DNA from 3 places in the Devosia sp. SL43 genome. Region 3 is predicted to be linked to each of the others. Evidence: predicted binding sites of a transcription regulator. Region 3 holds the regulator's gene; each other region holds the start of a gene.
The links. Region 3 encodes PhoB, which activates phosphate uptake and scavenging genes when phosphate is short. Its sites were predicted from a motif close to TGTCATNNANCTGTCAT; they were not measured.

Region 1 (5,763 bases), 220 kb from region 3:
CTGGGGAACAGGCCTTCTTCCCAGCCGGGCAGGAAGACGGTGTCGAATTCCAGCCCCTTGGCCGAATGCAGCGTCATGATGGACACCGCGTCGTCGGCCTCGGCGGTGTCGCGGTCCATGACCAGCGAGATGTGTTCGAGGAAGCCGCCCAGTGTCTCGAACTCTTCCATCGAACGCACCAGTTCCTTGAGGTTTTCCAGGCGCCCCGGCGAGTCCGGCGATTTGTCGGCCTGCCACATGGCGGTGTAGCCGCTTTCGTCGAGGATTTGCTCGGCCAGTTCCCAATGCGAGATGCCGTCGAGGCGCGCCGACCAGTTGTCGAACTGGCCGACCAGCTCTCGCAAAGTGGTGCGCTGCTTGGGCTTGAGCTCCTCGGTTTCGAGCAGCATGCGCGTCGCGGCGAACAGCGACACCCCGGCGGCGCGCGAGGTGTTGTAGATGATCTGGATGGTGGAATCGCCCAGTCCGCGCTTGGGCACATTGACGATGCGCTCGAAGCTCAGGCCGTCGGCTGGGTTGGAGACCGTGCGGAGATAGGCGATGGCGTCGCGGATTTCCTTGCGCTCGTAGAAGCGCGGGCCGCCAATGACGCGGTAGTTCAGCCCCAGGGTGATGAAGCGCTCTTCGAACGAGCGCATCTGGTGGGAGGCACGGACCAGGATGGCCATGGAATTGAGGGCTTCGCCAGCGCGCTGGTAGTTCTCGATTTCGTCACCGACGGTGCGGGCTTCCTCCTCGGAATCCCAGACGGAAGTCACCGAGAGCAGCTCGCCATTTTCGCCGACATCGGTGTGCAGCGTCTTGCCGAGGCGGCTTTCGTTGTAAGCGATGAGCGTCGAGGCGGCCTTGAGGATGTTGGAGGTCGAGCGATAGTTGCGCTCAAGCTTGATCACCTTGGCTCCGGGAAAGTCCTTTTCGAAGCGCAGGATGTTGTCGACCTCGGCGCCGCGCCAGCCATAGATGGACTGATCGTCGTCGCCGACGACGCAGATATTGGCTTCGCTGGCCGGCTTGCCCTGGGCTAGCAGGCGCAGCCAGAGATACTGGGCGACGTTGCTGTCCTGGTATTCGTCGACCAGCATGTATTTGAATTTGCGGTGATATTCGGCCAGTACATCCGGATTTTCCTTGAACAGGCGGATGCATTCGAGCAGCAGGTCGCCGAAATCGGCGGCATTGAGGGTCTTCAGCCGCGCCTGATAGTCGGCATAGAGCTTGGCGCCCTTGCCATTGGCGTAGCTGCCGCTATCGGCGGGGGAGACATCCTTGGGCAAGAGGCCCTTGTTCTTCCAGCCATCCATCATCGAGGCGAAGAGTTTGGCGGGCCAGCGCTTCTCGTCGATGTTCTCGGCCTCGAGAAGCTGCTTGATCAGCCGGATCTGATCGTCGGTATCGAGAATGGTGAAGCTGCTGGTGAGGCCCACAAGTGCTGCATGACCGCGCAGGATGCGGGCCCCGATGGAGTGGAAGGTGCCCATCCAGGGCATGGAATCGAGGCGTGGAACCAGCCGTTCGATGCGCTCCTTCATCTCGCGGGCGGCCTTGTTGGTGAAGGTCACCGCGAGAATCTGCGAGGGCCAGGCGCGATTGGTGTTGATCATGTGGGCAATGCGGGTGGTCAGCACACGCGTCTTGCCCGTGCCGGCGCCCGCCAGCACCAGCAATGGTCCATCGATGCTCAGCACGGCATCGCGCTGTTCCTCGTTGAGGCCGCGCAGATAATCCGGCACCTGCTGGTTCCGGCCGAACTGGCTGGTTATGGAGCCCGCTGCCGGGCGGTCCAGGGGGTGGGCTTCACCGGGCATCGAGGGCCTTTCCATCGCCGCGTCGCCAGGGCAGGGACGAGAGGGCAGCGGGATTGACGAATCTTATTTTGTTCACGGTGCAATATAGGGTCGGCAAGGGCCGATGTATAGGACGGCTGCCTGTCACCAAACCGTCATGCCGATGTCATCGACAGGTCGTGCGCCAACCTTATGCGAGTCCCATTCTTCAATGGGGCTCCCTCATGCATTTCAACAAGCGTCTTGCCGCTCTCACAGCTGTCCTGCTGGCCACCACGGCCACGGGTCAAGCTGCCGAAGTCTTCAACCGCGTCGCCAGCTTTCCGGTGGAACTGAACAATCCGGAAGCGGAGGTCAGCTCGTCCGAGATCATCACCGCGACCGATGACGGCATGACGCTGATCTATTCGGACAGCCCGGCAGGCGGCATCGGCTTTGTCGATATCACCGACGCCAAGGCCCCCAAGGCCGGCGGCTTCCTCGACATGGATGGCGAACCGACCTCGGTCACCGTCATCGGTGGCAAGGCCTATGTAGCGGTCAATACGTCCGAGAGCTTCACCGAACCGTCGGGCAAGCTGGTTGTGGTCGATATCGCGACCAAGGCGATCGACGGCGAGTTCGACCTGGGCGGCCAGCCCGACTCGATAGCCCACAACGCGGACAACACCATCCTCGCCATCGCGATCGAGAACGAGCGCGACGAAGACGTGAACGATGGTGCCATTCCGCAGGCCCCGACCGGCTTCCTGACGATCGTGACGCTGACCGACGGCGCCGTGACCGAGGCCGAAATCAAGAAGGTCGAGCTTGCCGGCATCGCCGATATTGCCGGTGATGATGCTGAAGCCGAATTCGTCGCGTTCAACGATGCCGACGAAATCGCCGTGACGCTGCAGGAAAACAACTGGATCGCCATCGTCGATGCCAAGACCGGCACCGTGACCGGCGGCTTCTCCGCCGGCGAAGTGGGCGTTTCAGGCGTCGATACCAAGAATGACGGTACTATCGATTTCTCGGCCGACAAGGATGCCGTGCCGCGCGAACCCGACGCCATCAAGTGGCTCGACAATGACCGCCTGGTCGTCGCCAACGAGGGCGACCTCGACGGCGGCTCGCGTGGCTTCACCATCTTCGGCAAGGACGGCACTGTGCTGTTCGATTCGGGCAATGCGCTTGACGTCAACGCTGCCCAGCTGGGCCACTATCCCGATTTCCGCAACAAGAAGGGCGTGGAACCAGAAGGCCTCGAAGTCGCGACCTTTGGCGACGACCAGTACATCTTCATTGCGGAAGAGCGGTCGTCGCTGATCGCCGTCTACAAGGACACCGGTGCTGAGCCGGAATATGTGCAGTCGCTGCCGTCGGGCATTTCGCCGGAGGGCCTCGTCGCCATCCCCGAGCGCAACTTGCTCGCCACGGCCAACGAAGTCGACCTGCGTGAAGACGGCCTCGGCGGTTCGCATGTGATGCTCTATGAGCTGGCCGAGGCCGAACTGGCTTATCCGCAGCTGATTTCCGACCTTGGCGAAGACGGCCATCCGATCGGCTGGGCCGCCATTTCGGGCGCCGTTGGCGATGCCGAAAAGCCGGGCATTCTCTACGCCGTCAGCGACAGCGTGCTCAATGGCGCCCCGGCGATCTACGAAATCGACGCGACGGCCAAGCCGGCGCGCATCGTCAAGAAGACCATCATCACCCGTGACGGCGCGACCGCACAGAAGCTCGACCTCGAAGGCATTACCCTCGACGGCGAAGGCGGCTTCTGGCTCGCCAATGAGGGCGACAGCGACAAGCTGGTGCCGCACGCCCTCATCCATGTGAATGCCGATGGCGAGATCGAGGATGAAGTCGGCTTCCCGGTCGATCTGCTGGCTGGCCAGAAGCGTTTCGGCGCCGAAGGCGTCGCCAAGGTTGGCGACACGCTCTGGGTTGCGATGCAGCGTGAGTGGGGCGATGACGACAAGGGCTCGGTGAAACTGCTCGCCTACAACACCGAAAGCGAAGAATGGGGCGCGGTGCGCTACCCGCTCGAAGCTGCGCCGGAAGGTGGCTGGGTTGGCCTTAGTGAAATCACCGTGCATGGCGACTACGCCTATATCGTCGAGCGCGACAACCAGATTGCTGGCAAGGCTGGCCTCAAGGCGATCTACCGCGTCGCCCTGACCGAACTCGTTCCTACTGCGCTCGACGGTGAATTGCCCGTCGTGACCAAGGAACTGGTACGTGACCTGGTCCCCGATCTGGCCAGCAACAACGGCTATGTTGTCGACAAGGTCGAAAGCTTCGCCATCGACGCGTCCGGCACGGGCTATGTCATCGCCGACAATGACGGCACCGATGACAGCTCGGGAGAGACGTTCTTCTGGTCGATCGGCGCGCTGTAGGCTAATTCGACTGTGATTGCGGCGGCCGGACCTGCGGGTTCGGCCGCTACTTATTTGCCCGGTGACCAAAGCGTGATCCGCGCCGTGCCCTTTCCGCCCGAAACCTCGCATGTATTCAAGGCAATGGCGGGGTTGCGCGGGGGCCGCTCTTGCCTACACTCTGCCGCTGGAATCCGGGTGGCTAACGCGCAGTGCTGAACCGCATCTACATCATCGTGGGCATGCTGGCGATTATCGTACTCGCCGGGGCCTTTCTCGCACCGCGTTTCGTCCATTGGGGCGACTATCGCGGTCGCATGGAGCAATTGGCGACGGGCGTGCTCGGGACGCCGGTGACCATTCGCGGCGAGATCGAATTCTCGCTGCTGCCACAGCCCCGGCTGAGCTTCACCGATGTGCTCGTGGGCTCGCCCGAAGAGCCGGCTGCGACGGTCGACAGTGTCGAAGCCGAATTCTCGCTGATGGATTTCCTGCGGGACAACTACAACGTCACACGCCTGGTGCTGCGCGGGCCGGTGGTGGATTTCGACATCGACGAGAGTGGCTTCTTCGGCAGTGGCGTCGCGCTGTCGGGCAGTGGCGGCGGTGTCGTGCTGAGCGAAACCAGCATTGTCGATGCAACAATCCGCCTGCTGGACCGTCGTGGCGGCGACAGTTTCGTGGCCGACGATGTCGACGGCGAGCTCAAGCTCACCAGCTTTGCCGGGCCGTTTCAGTTCCAGGGCACCGGGAACTACAATGGCGAGCGCTATAGCGTGCGCTTCAACTCGGCCGCCGTGACCGAAGCTGGTTCGACACAGGTATCGGGCTTCCTGGCGCTGCTGAACGGCGGCTTTTCGCTGAGCACCGAGGGGCAACTCACGCCCGGTATGGCGCCCAAATATGATGGGGTGTTGACCTACCGTCAGAGGCCGCCAGAAACGGCTGTGGCCGACGAGATCCGGGGCGACCTGGTGTTCGAGAGCAAAGTCACCGGCTCGACCGATCGCATCGTGCTCTCGGGCTACGTGCTGCAACCCGACGAGAACCGTGCCAGTACGCGGTTGACCGGGGCGGCGAGCATCCAGCTGGGCGCGCGGCAGAGTTTCGACGCCGTAATTTCGGGCGGTGTGTTTGCGCTGCCGCCGCGCGATGCCAAGGAAAATGCATCGACGATGCCCTATGAGGCGGTGCGGCTGCTGAGCGAATTGCCGGCTCCCATGCTGCCACCGATACCGGGGCGTATCGGGGTCGATCTTGCCGAAATCGGGCTGCGCGGCTTTGCCCTGCGCGAGGTGCGGGTCGATGCCAGCACCGATGGCAGCGAGTGGACGATCGAACAGTTTATCGGCCGGTTGCCGGGCGATACCGAAGTGCGCGCTGGCGGCACGCTTACCGCCGAAGACGGTCGCCCGGCCTTCCGTGGCGACGTCACTATTTCGAGCGCACGCCTCGATGGTCTGTCAGCGCTGTGGCGCAAACCCGCCGACGATACGCCACTGTTCAACCAGCCTGGCGCATTGGCGGGTCGCGTGATGCTGGTGGGCGATGCGCTGGGCCTCAGCAATGGATTGCTGACATTGGCAGGGGCGGCCAACTCAGTCGAAATGCGC
Region 2 (5,763 bases), 1.7 Mb from region 3:
GCAGCAGGGCATTGGCGGCGATCGAGTAAGTCGGCACGATGCGCACTTCGAGTGGCAGCATCAGGGTGATGAAGATCATCCAGAAGCAGACCATGCGGGCGCGGTAGTTGAAGAACACGATGGAGAAGGCCGACAGCGCCGCCAGCGTGATCTTGCCCACCGTAACGCCGACCGCGACGATGAAGCTGTTGAGCATTTTCGGGCCGAGATCGGCACGGGTCCAGGCTTCCTGCAGGTTCTCAAACAGATGGGTCGATGGCCAGAGCACGATTGGCACCTGGCTAACTTCGGTCAGCGACTGCGACCCGGCCACGAAGGTGATCCAGAACGGCATGATGACGACGAAGAGGCCGAGGATCATCACTGCATAAGTGACGATATCGAAGATGGGGGAGCGTTCGATCATGACCGGTCCTCAGTTGTAGTGGACGCGCTTTTCGACCCATTTGAACTGGACGAAAGTGAGCGCAATGACGAGGATCATCAGGACGATCGACTGGGCCGCAGCACCCGAATAATCGAGCCCTTTGAAGCCGTCGAAATAGATCTTGTAAACCATCACCTCGGTGGAGCCGACCGGCCCGCCCTCGGTCATCGTGTCGATCAGCCCGAAGCTGTCGGTGAAGCTCGAGATCAGGTTGATGATGAACAGGAAGAAGAAGGTCGGCGCGATCAGCGGCAGTTGCAGGTCGAACAGGCGTTGCACCGGGCGGGCGCCGTCCATGGCACCGGCTTCCGAGATGGAACGCGGGATCATCTGCAGGGCGGCCAGGAAGAAGATGAAGTTGTAGCCGATGCCGAGCCAGGCATGGCAGATGATGATCATCGCCAAAGCATGCACGCCGTTGATTGCCGGGTTCCACACACCGGGCCAGATCTCGTTGATCGAGCCGACCAGCCCCGATTCCGGCGCGAAGATGAAGCGGAAGGCGACGCCAGCGGCCGGCGCGGCAATGGCATAGGGCCAGACGAAAACCGACTGGAAGAGCTTGGTGCCCTTGAGCGCGCGATCAACGAAAGCGGCCAAAGTGAGCGCTACGGCCATCGAAATGGCGGTCACCACGACGGCGTAGAAACCGCTGCGCAACACCGTCGACCAGTATTCACGGTCGCGGAAGATCGCGAGGAAATTGTCGAACCAGACCCAGCTATTGCCGCCGCCCCAGGGTTGTTCGAGCGTAAACGCCCAGAACAGGGCCTGCGTGGTCGGCCAGTAGAAGAACACGAGGACAAGTATCAGCTGCGGAGCGATCAACAGCCAGGGCAGGGTCTTGTTCTTGTAGTAGGCGCGTCGTTCCATGGCCGCCTCCGTGGATCGCTGAAGAAGGAAGGCACGGACGGCTGATTGCCGCCCGTGCCAGGAGAGTCAGGAACTACAGCAGCGAAGCGCCGGCATAGGTGGCTTCGAAGCGACGGAGGATGTCATTGCCCTTGGCGTCGAAGTCGGTCAGCGCCTGCTTGGGATCGGCGTTGTTGAACAGCACGTCCTGGATGGTCTTGACCATTTCCGCGCGGATCGAGGCGTAGTTGCCCAGGCGGATGCCGCGGGTGTTCTCGGTCGGCGGGGTGGCGGTCAGGCTCTCGATGGCCAGTTCACGACCGGCATACGGCGCTTCGTTGTAGAAGCCGTTGGCCTTCATGGCCTCGAAGCCCGAATTGGTGACCGGGATATAACCGGTAACGGTCGACCACCATTCGGCCTGCTTGGGGGTGGAGATGAAGGCGTAGAAGGCTGCGGCGCCCTTGTATTCTTCTTCGGTCTTGCCCTGGAGGGTCCACAGCGAAGCGCCACCGACGAGGCTGTTGGTGCGCTCGACGCCTTCACGCATCGGCAGCATGGCAACCTGCCAGTTGAGGCCTTCGATAGCCTTGGCAGTGACGGTGCCGTGGCCGGCAACCGAGCCCGAGAAAATCTGGCAATCACCGGCAGCGAAAGCGTCGAGGTCGTTCTGGCCGACATCCTTGGACTTATGGACGAACAGGCCCTCGTCATACATGGCCTTGATCCAGGTCAGCTGGTCGACGAACAGGCCCTGGCTGGCGGCCATTTCAGCGTCGAGGCCGCCGAAGCCGTTGCCCTTGGTAGCGATGGGCTGGTTGTGAATGGCCGAGAACTGCTCGTACCACTGCCAGACGCCGGCCGGATCGAAGGCGACCGGGCATTCATAGCCGGCGGCCTTCATCTTGCGGGCGACGTCCTCGACTTCAGTCCAGGTGGACGGAATGCCTTCGAAGCCGACCTTGGCCAGTGCGTCGGTGTTGTAATAGATCATCGCCGTCGAAGAGTTGAACGGCATCGACAGCAGTTCGCCGGTCGAGGTCGAATAGTATGACGCGATGCCGGCGAAATAGTCGCCGAAGTCCACGTCGAGGCCGGCGTCGGCCATCACGGTCTTGACCGGCACATAGGCCTTGGACAGCATCAGGTCGAGCGTGCCGGCGTCGAAGATCTGGGTGATGGTCGGCTGCTTGTTGGCGCGGTAGGCCGCGATGGTGTTCTGCAGGTTGGCGTCGTAGTTGTCCTGGCTGACACAGACGATTTCATAGTCGGCCTGCGACGCGTTGAAGTCCTTGCACATGTCCTGGATGCGATCGCTCAGATCGCCGGACAGGCCATACCAGAACTCGAACTTGGTCTGGGCCATGGCGGGAGTTGCCAGCGCGAGCACGGCGATGGTGGAGGCTGCGGTAAGCAGCGTGGTGCGGTTCATTTGGGCCTGTCTCCGATAGGGAATGCCTAGGGGCGGCCGGACTTCTAGTGGCGCTGTTTGACGTTTGCCTTGCAGAGCCGTGACCATTAACCGACAGTTGCGTGACGTCTGGATGACCACATTGCGGTCGCCAAACTGTCATCAACTTCGGTTAGCGCAGGCGTGCAGATAGATCAGAAGCAGCGCAGGAAATCGTCCGCTCATGAACACCATCGCCCTCGGTGAACTCGTCCTTACCAATGCCCGGATCGTGCTGGCCAACGAGGTGCTGGAGGGTTCAGTGCGCGTGGATGGCGGGGTGGTCACCGATATCGGCACGCCCAGCCGGACCGGTATCGATCTCGAGGGGGATTACTTGATTCCGGGCCTCGTCGAGCTGCACACCGACCACCTCGAAACTCACTACGCACCGCGGCCGCGGGTACGGTGGAACCCGGTGGCCGCGGTGCAGGCGCACGACGCGCAGATTGCCGCCTCGGGCATCACCACGGTGCTAGACGCCATCCGTGTCGGTCTCGATGAAGACACCGATATGGGCACGCCGGATATGCGCATCCTGGCCGACGCCATTGCGGCCGGCATGCGCGCCGGGCGGCTGCGGGCGGAGCATCACATTCATCTGCGCTGTGAAGTGTCCTCACCCGATTGCATGGAGGCCTTCGAATTCTTCAAGGACGATCCGGCGGTGCGACTGGCTTCGCTGATGGACCATGCGCCCGGCCAGCGACAATTCACCAGCATGGACGCCTGCCGCGCCTATTATCAGGGCAAGAAGAAGATGAGCGACGCGGATTTCGACGCCTTCGTGCGTCGCCGCAACGAGCAGTCGCAGGCCTATGCCGGCCCCACGCGCCGGGCCATTGCCGAGATGTGCAACGCCAAGGGCATCGTGCTGGCCAGCCACGATGACGCCACGCGCGAGCATGTCGAAGAGGGCGAGGCCTTGGGCATGCACATCGCCGAGTTCCCCACCACGCTCGAAGCCGCCAAGGCGTCGCGCCAGGCGGGCATGGCTATCCTGATGGGCGGACCGAACGTCGTTCGCGGCGGTTCGCATTCGGGCAATATCTCGGCGCGCAAGCTGGCCGAGCATGACCTGCTCGATATTCTATCTTCGGACTACATTCCCTTCTCGATGCTGCAGTCGGCATTCTGCCTGGCCGAGACTGTCGAAGGTGTTGGCCTGCCCAAGGCCGTTCAGATGGTGACCAAGCGACCGGCCGAAGCAGGTGGGTTCCATGACCGCGGCGAGATTGCCGTCGGCAAGCGGGCGGACTTCGTGCATCTGCGCGTCGAAGACGGCATTCCGATCGTGCTGACGGTCTGGCGCGAGGGGCAGCGGGTCATATGAGCGGAACCTTTGTCGCTGTCGTCGGACCCAGTGGCGTCGGCAAGGACAGTCTGATCGGCTTTGCCCGCGAGCGGCTGGAGGCCAGCGGTAGGGTGACCTTCGTCCGTCGCGTGGTGACACGGCAGGCCGATGGCGGCAGTGAGGACCATGACAGCATGGATGTGGCGAGCTTTGCCGCCGCCGAGCAGGACGGGGCCTTTGCGCTGAACTGGGACGCGCATGGCTTGCGCTACGGGTTGCCGATAGGGCTCGAGGACGACCTAAAAGCAGGCCGGGTGGTGGTGGCCAACCTGTCGCGCGCGGTGATCCCGGCGCTGGTCGAGCGCTATCCAGATGCGGTTGTCGTGCTCGTGACGGCGGAACGCGATGTGATTGAGCGGCGCCTGTCAAACCGCGGCCGTGAGACAGCGGAGTCGATCCAGGGCCGGCTGGACCGCCGGGTCGGCGACAAGCTGCCGGCGAGGACCGTGAAGATCGACAATTCGGGAGCGCTGGAGGCCGCAGGGACGCAGTTCGTGCGGCTGCTGGGAGATGCGGCGCGGATGGGCGTTCGGGCTTAGACCTAAACCACCAACTCCATCCGCTCCGCCGGAAAGCGGCTTAGCGCGTAAGATATTGGATTGCCTTCCGAATCCACGTCCACAGCCTCGGACACCAGCAGAATCGCACCCGGCGCCAGGCCCAGTAGTTTGGTTTCCTCTACGTCTGCATGGCGGGCCGAGATGCGGGTTGAGGCCCGGGAATAGTCGTCTATGCCGTAACTGGAAAACACCGCCGTCATGCGGTGCAACTGCTCGATCCGCTCGCCGATATCGGGAAAGCGACGATAGGGCAGCCAGGTGGTGGCGCGGGAGATCGGGCGACCATCGGCGGAGGATACGCCATCAATGCGGGTGACCTTCTCGCCGGGCCTGATGGCCAGTGCCTTGGCGATCGTCGCGGTGGCATTTTCGAGCCTGGCGCCAAGATGTTGGGTTCCGATGTGATGGGCCTGTCCGGCGAGCCCTTCAGTGAATCTGGTGCGTTTGCCAATGGGATAGCTGAGCCGTTTGGCGCTGCGCACGAAGGTGCCGCGACCCTGTTCGGCGCCAACTACGCCCTCCTCGGCCAGCACGGCCAGGGCTCGGCGCACGGTGTGGCGATTGGCGGAAAAGCGTTCCGCCAGAAGGGCTTCGGTGGGAAGGCGATCGCCGCTGGCCAGCTTGCCACCAATAATATCGAGGCGAATGGCATCGGCGATGCGGCGCCAGAGGGCGACGCCGCCAAGCTCGTCTTTCAAAACTGTCATTGCATTTTCACACGAGGAGAGTAGCACCGGACTCAGGACATTAGTTGTCTAGTTCATTAGACAAATCGAGGCAAGTATGCACGCAGCACTCTCGCAGAATGCACAAGCCAGGAAGGCGGCTCTCGACGTGCTCGCTGCCGCTCCTGCGCGAGCTCTGGCCGAGCTCTGGGATCGTTGGGCCGACAAGCCTGGGCACAGCAAGGTGCGGGGACCCGAGGTTGGCCTCGTCATGGTGCGCGGCCGGGCTGGCGGCGGCGGGGCGCCGTTCAACATGGGCGAGGCCAGCGTAAGCCGGGCCAGCGTGCGCATTGTAACGGGCGAAGTGGGGCACGGGTATTGCCTGGGCCGCGACACCGGCAAGGCCGAGGTGATCGCCGTGATCGATGCGCTCTGGCAGCGCGACCCTGATCGGG
Region 3 (5,763 bases):
AAAGTCGCGCATCACCGACTTCATCGAGGTCAACATCAACAACCTGGCGGCAGTGCCCTCCATCGTCTTCGGTCTGCTCGGCGCCGCTGCCTTCATCAACTACATGCACCTGCCCATTTCGGCGCCGATCGTCGGCGGCCTGGTGCTGACGCTGATGACGCTGCCCACCATCATCATCGCCACCCGCGGCGCCCTGCTCGGCGTCTCCCCGGCCTTGCGCCAGGCTGCGCTCGGCATGGGTGCGTCCAAGACGCAGATGGTGTTCCACCATGTGCTGCCGGTCACCTTTCCGTCGATCCTGACCGCAACCATCCTGGGCGTCGCCCACGCCCTCGGCGAAACGGCTCCCCTGCTGCTGATCGGCATGAAGGCCTTCGTCGCTGCCGTGCCCGCTACGCCTTTCGATCAGGCCACCGCCCTGCCGGTCCAGATCTATCTCTGGCAGGGCAACGAAAACCGCAATTTCTTCGAACCGCGCACCGCCGCCGCGATCATGGTCCTCCTCCTCGTGATGATCCTGCTCAACGGCGTCGCCATCTATCTGCGCTCGCGCCTCGAAAAGCGCGCCTAGCTAAAGGAAGCATCAAATGGATATGGTCGCCGGCAAGATCAAAATGACCCAGCAATCAGTGAACACCGCAATGAACCCGACCGACATGCTCGAACGCCAGATTCGCCTGACTGCCCGCGATGTCACCGTGCATTACGGCGCCAAGCAGGCCTTGCATGGCATTTCGATCGACATTCCCGATCGCGCCGTCACCTCCTTCATCGGACCCTCGGGCTGCGGCAAGTCGACCTTCCTGCGCTGCATCAACCGCATGAACGACACGATCGAAGGCGCCAAGGTCGGCGGCACGATCAAGCTCGACGGCGAGGATATCTACGATCCCGCGCTCGACGTGGTCGAACTGCGCGCCCGCATCGGCATGGTCTTCCAGAAGCCCAATCCGTTCCCCAAGTCGATCTATGAAAACGTCGCCTACGGCCCCAAGATTCATGGCCTTGCGCGCTCCAAGACCGACATGGACGAGATTGTCGTCTCCTCGCTCCGCAAGGCGGGCTTGTTCGAAGAGGTCAAGGATCGCCTCAACGAGCCCGGCACCGGGCTTTCCGGCGGCCAGCAGCAGCGTCTGTGCATCGCCCGCGCCATCGCCGTCGGCCCTGAAGTCATCCTGATGGACGAGCCTTGCTCTGCCCTCGACCCCATCGCCACCGCCATCATCGAAGAGCTGATCGACGAACTGCGCGAGAACTACACCATCGTCATCGTCACCCACTCCATGCAGCAGGCCGCTCGCGTTTCGCAGAAAACGGCCTTCTTCCACCTGGGCAATTTGATCGAGGAAGGCGTCACCGAAGACATCTTCACCAACCCGGTCCACAAGCAGACCCAGGACTATATCATGGGCCGTATCGGCTAAGGGCCGGGAAGAGGAAGCTACTATGGCCAATACCGGCACCGACCACATCGTTCAGTCCTATTCCGACGAACTCACCGCCCTCGCCCAGACCATCGCCGAAATGGGTGGCCAGGTCGAAGTCGCCATCGAGAACGGCACCAAGAGCCTGCTCAAGCTCGACCGCGAGCTGGCCGACCTCACCATCATCGCCGACCAGCGCATCGACGACATGCAGCGCAGGATCGACGACATGGCCGTGTCCATGATCGCCCGACGCCAGCCCATGGCATCGGACCTGCGCGCCATCGTCACCGCCATCCATGTCGCCTCCGATCTGGAGCGCGTCGGGGATATGGCCAAGCAGCTGGCCCGCCGCTCGCTCAAACTCGAAGGCATGAGCCTGCAGCCCACCTTCTACAATGGCGTCAAGAACATGACCGCCCTGGTGCTGCGCCAGATCAAGGAAGCGCTCGACGCCTATTCCAACCGCGACTCGGCTCGCGCCATTGAAGTCTGCAACCGCGACGACGAAGTCGACGCCATGCATACCTCGCTGTTCCGCGAACTCCTCACCTACATGATGGAAGACCCGCGCAACATCACGCCCTGCACACACCTTCTGTTCTGCGCCAAGAGCCTGGAACGTATCGGCGACCACGCCACCAACATCGCCGAGCGTGCCTACTACCTGCAGACCGGCAAGCAACTGACATCAGACGTGCAGGAACTGCACCGCACCCAGATCAAGGCCTGACGTCACGCACGCCAGCCGCAACACCCACCGGGTCATTCCCGCGAAAAGCGGGAACCTCCGTTGCCTCTAAACAGAGGTCCCCGCTTTCGCGGGGATGACCTGGAGATGAAACAACGGTCGGCGTAGCCGGCCCGCACCCCGACGGGAGCCACTCCATGCCCGCCACTATCCTCGTCGTCGAAGACGAAGGCGATATCGCCATCCTGCTGCGCTACAACCTCGAAGCCGAGGGTTTCCGCGTCGTCACCGCGGAAACCGGCGACGAGGCCCAGCATGCCATCCAGGACAAGCTGCCAGACCTGATCCTGCTCGATTGGATGCTGCCCGAAATCTCCGGCATCGAACTCTGCCGCCGCCTCCGCGCCCGCGATGAAACCGCCCGCGTGCCGATCATCATGCTCACCGCCCGCGGCGAGGAAGAAGAACGCGTCCGCGGCCTCGCCACCGGCGCCGACGACTATGTCGTCAAGCCCTTCTCCGTTCCCGAGCTGATCGCCCGCATCCACGCCTTGCTGCGCCGCGCCAATCCAAACCTGGTCACCGCCGCCCTCAAGGTCGGCGATCTCGAGCTCGACCGCACTACCCACCGCGTCCGCCGCGCCAACCGCGACGTCCATCTCGGTCCCACCGAATATCGCCTGCTCGAATACCTGATGCGCCATCCCGGCCGCGTTTATTCGCGCGAGCAACTGCTCGACGGCGTCTGGGGCAACGACGTCTATGTCGACGAGCGCACCGTCGACGTCCATATCGGCCGCCTCCGCCGCGCCATCAACCGCGGCCGCGAGAGCGACCCCATCCGCACAGTCCGCGGCGCCGGCTACGCTTTCGACGAACGCTTCGCCCAGGTCGCCTGAGCAAGAGTACCCCCACCTAGCCTCCCCCTGAAAAGGGGGAGGAATCCGGCTGGTGCCTAGCCTCCAATTGTGCCGCAAACTCAATCGGTCCCTCCCCCTTTTCAGGGGGAGGCTAGGTGGGGGTATTCTTTCTTCCCCCCGTCCCCGTCCCACATAGCGTCTTGGCACACTCACCCGACTGGCCGATTGTCCTCCAGCAATCCCCTCCGAGTCGTCCCCATGTCCACCGCCTCCACCCCACGGCCCCAGCCCCTCCACCTCATCGCCGCCTTCGCCAGCGGCGGCTTGCTGACCCTGATGGTGTTCCTCAACGGCGAATCCGGCCGCACCGGCGGAGCACTGTTCTCCTCCTGGCTCGCCCACGGCACCGGCACCCTCGCTGCCATCGTCCTGTTGGCGCTGCTCTGGCGCACGCGCTCCAAAGTCGCGCCCGGCACCGCCAACCGACCACCACTCTGGGCCTATCTCGGCGGCCTGTCCGGCGCCGTGACCGTCATGCTGACCTCGACGGCAGTCAATTCCCCGCTGGCTGTCGCCGGCACGCTGGCCCTCGGCCTTGCCGGCCAGGTCGCCTTCAGCCTCGCCGCCGACACGCTAGGCCTGTTCGGCCTGCCGCGCCGCCGGCTGGATTTGCGAGACATCGGCGCCATCGCCCTGATCGGGCTGGGGAGCCTACTGATCATCCTTCTCGGTCAGGGGAGCGGCGCATGATCCTCTTCGTCTTTTACGCGGTGCTGGCCGGCGTGCTGGTCAGCCTCAGCCGCCAGCTCAACGGCCGCCTGGCCCTCTCGACCACGCCGCTTATTGCCTCGTTCTGGAACCACCTGGTCGGCTTTGCCCTGCTCACGGTGCTGGGTCTGGTTATCGGCGGCCTGATCACCGAGGGCGCCATGCAGACCCCATGGTGGGCCTTCCTCGGCGGCCCGGTCGGCGTCATATTCGTGGCATCCGGCAGCTGGCTCATCGCCCGCATCGGCGCCATCAACACCGCCCTGCTGGTCATCGGCGGCCAGATGGTGTTCGGCGTCATCTTCGACCTGCTGCGCGGCGCGCCGGTAACACTCTGGGCCAGCGCCCTCGGCGTCGTGCTGATCCTGGGCGGCGTGGCCCTCACCCAGCGGCCGCGCTGAGGTTCAAACCTCCGGCATATCCCGCAGCGGCGTGTCGTCCTCCAGCGGCACCGTCTGCCGCTCGATCATCCGGTGTACCTTGGGCAGACCCTCTCCGCGATGCAGGGCCCGCAGCGCCTCGATATTGTCCGCGTCCGCCTTGGTCCGCCGCATATTGTGCCGCACATAGTCCACCCAGGTCGGCACATGGTAGGTCTCGACCCAGATGTCGGGCCGTTCCAGATCGCGCAGCAGGCCCCATTGCCGCGCCCCGTCGCGAATGCGGATGCGCCGCCGATCCGCCATCAGCGCCAGGAATTTGAGGATATCCTCCTGCGCGATCTCATAGTCGATCATCACCATGATCGGCCCGCTGCGCGGCCGCAGATCGAGCTTCAGCACCGGCTCGTTGAACGTATTGAGCGGGTTGAGATCGCGCTGATCGAACTGTGCGAGCGGCAGTCGCAGTCCCACCACCGCGCAGGCCAGCAGCACCCATCCGGCCATGGCCAGCGCCCAGTCCGGCCCCACGGCGTCGGCGCTCAGGCCCCAGACCCAGCTCCCCGCTGCCATGCCGCCAAACGTTGCCGTCTGGTACAGCGACAGCGCCCGCCCCACGACCCAGCGCGGCGACGACAGCTGGATCGACACATTGAACAGCGACAGCGACAGCACCCAGCAGGCGCCCGCCGGCAACAGCACGAAGTGGCTGAGCACCGGATCGCGGCTGAAGCCCAACCCGACGCAACTCACCGCAAAGCCGATGCAGGCTGCCCGGACGATCACTTCATTGCTGAAGCGCTCGCGGACCCGCCCGTTGAGAAACGCCCCTCCGATGGCCCCCAGCCCGAAACAGCCCAGCAGCGTGCCATAGACCAGCGCCCCGCCGCCGACATATTCGCTCGCCACCGACGGCAGCAGCGCCAGCACCGCCACTGCGCCGAAGCCGAACAGGAAACCGCGCAGCAGCACTGTCGTCAGGTTGGGCGACAGCGACACGTAGCGGATGCCCGCCCACATGGCGCTGGCGAAATTCTCGCGCGGCAACCGGTTCGCCGGCCGCTCCGGCTTCCAGCGCGTCAGCGCCACAATCAGCGGCAGATACGACACGGCATTGACCGCAAACGCCGCCGCAGCTCCCGCCAGCGCCACGATCAGCCCGCCCACCGCCGGGCCGACGCTGCGCATCATATTGAAGCCCATCGAATTGAGCGTCACCGCCCCCGGTAGATCGCTGCGCGGCACGATATCGCCCATCGACGCCTGCCACGACGGGTTGAACAAGGCCGTCCCGCACCCGATCAGGAAGGTAAAGCCCAGCAGCAGCCACGGATTGAGCAGCCCGAATATCGCCATCGCCGCCAGCGCCAGCGACACCACCATCATGCCGACCTGCGCAATCAGCATCACCGTGCGCCGATCGAAATTGTCGGCCAGCGCCCCCGCCGCGATCGAAAATACCATGATCGGCAACGTCGTCGACGCCTGCACCAGCGCGATCATGTTGTGCGAGTCCGTCAGCGTGGTCATCATCCAGCCGGCACCCACCGACTGCACCAGTCCACCCAGGTTCGACACCAGCGTCGCCAGCCACAACAGCCGGAAAGTCTCGTGCTTGAATGGCGCCAGCACGGACGGTC

Region 1: IM737_RS05600 (esterase-like activity of phytase family protein) is a predicted target of PhoB. The motif match lies at 1,927-1,943, and genes of this name have one in related genera.
Region 2: IM737_RS18720 (alpha-D-ribose 1-methylphosphonate 5-triphosphate diphosphatase) is a predicted target of PhoB. The motif match lies at 2,837-2,853, and genes of this name have one in related genera.

What each region holds. Positions count from the first base shown of each region.
Region 1 covers NZ_CP063401.1:1,129,611-1,135,373, reverse strand. The annotation lists gene IM737_RS05605 (ATP-dependent helicase) at 1-1,805, opposite strand, end outside; gene IM737_RS05600 (esterase-like activity of phytase family protein) at 2,009-4,171, shown strand; gene IM737_RS05595 (AsmA family protein) at 4,363-5,763, shown strand, end outside.
Region 2 covers NZ_CP063401.1:3,828,910-3,834,672, forward strand. The annotation lists gene IM737_RS18705 (ABC transporter permease subunit) at 1-406, opposite strand, end outside; gene IM737_RS18710 (ABC transporter permease subunit) at 416-1,300, opposite strand; gene IM737_RS18715 (extracellular solute-binding protein) at 1,374-2,711, opposite strand; gene IM737_RS18720 (alpha-D-ribose 1-methylphosphonate 5-triphosphate diphosphatase) at 2,914-4,062, shown strand; gene phnN (phosphonate metabolism protein/1,5-bisphosphokinase (PRPP-forming) PhnN) at 4,059-4,622, shown strand; gene phnF (phosphonate metabolism transcriptional regulator PhnF) at 4,625-5,350, opposite strand; gene phnG (phosphonate C-P lyase system protein PhnG) at 5,427-5,763, shown strand, end outside.
Region 3 covers NZ_CP063401.1:1,348,361-1,354,123, forward strand. The annotation lists gene pstA (phosphate ABC transporter permease PstA) at 1-571, shown strand, start outside; gene pstB (phosphate ABC transporter ATP-binding protein PstB) at 642-1,424, shown strand; gene phoU (phosphate signaling complex protein PhoU) at 1,447-2,157, shown strand; gene phoB (phosphate regulon transcriptional regulator PhoB) at 2,313-3,014, shown strand; gene IM737_RS06675 (DMT family transporter) at 3,234-3,725, shown strand; gene IM737_RS06680 (DMT family transporter) at 3,722-4,144, shown strand; gene IM737_RS06685 (MFS transporter) at 4,148-5,763, opposite strand, start outside.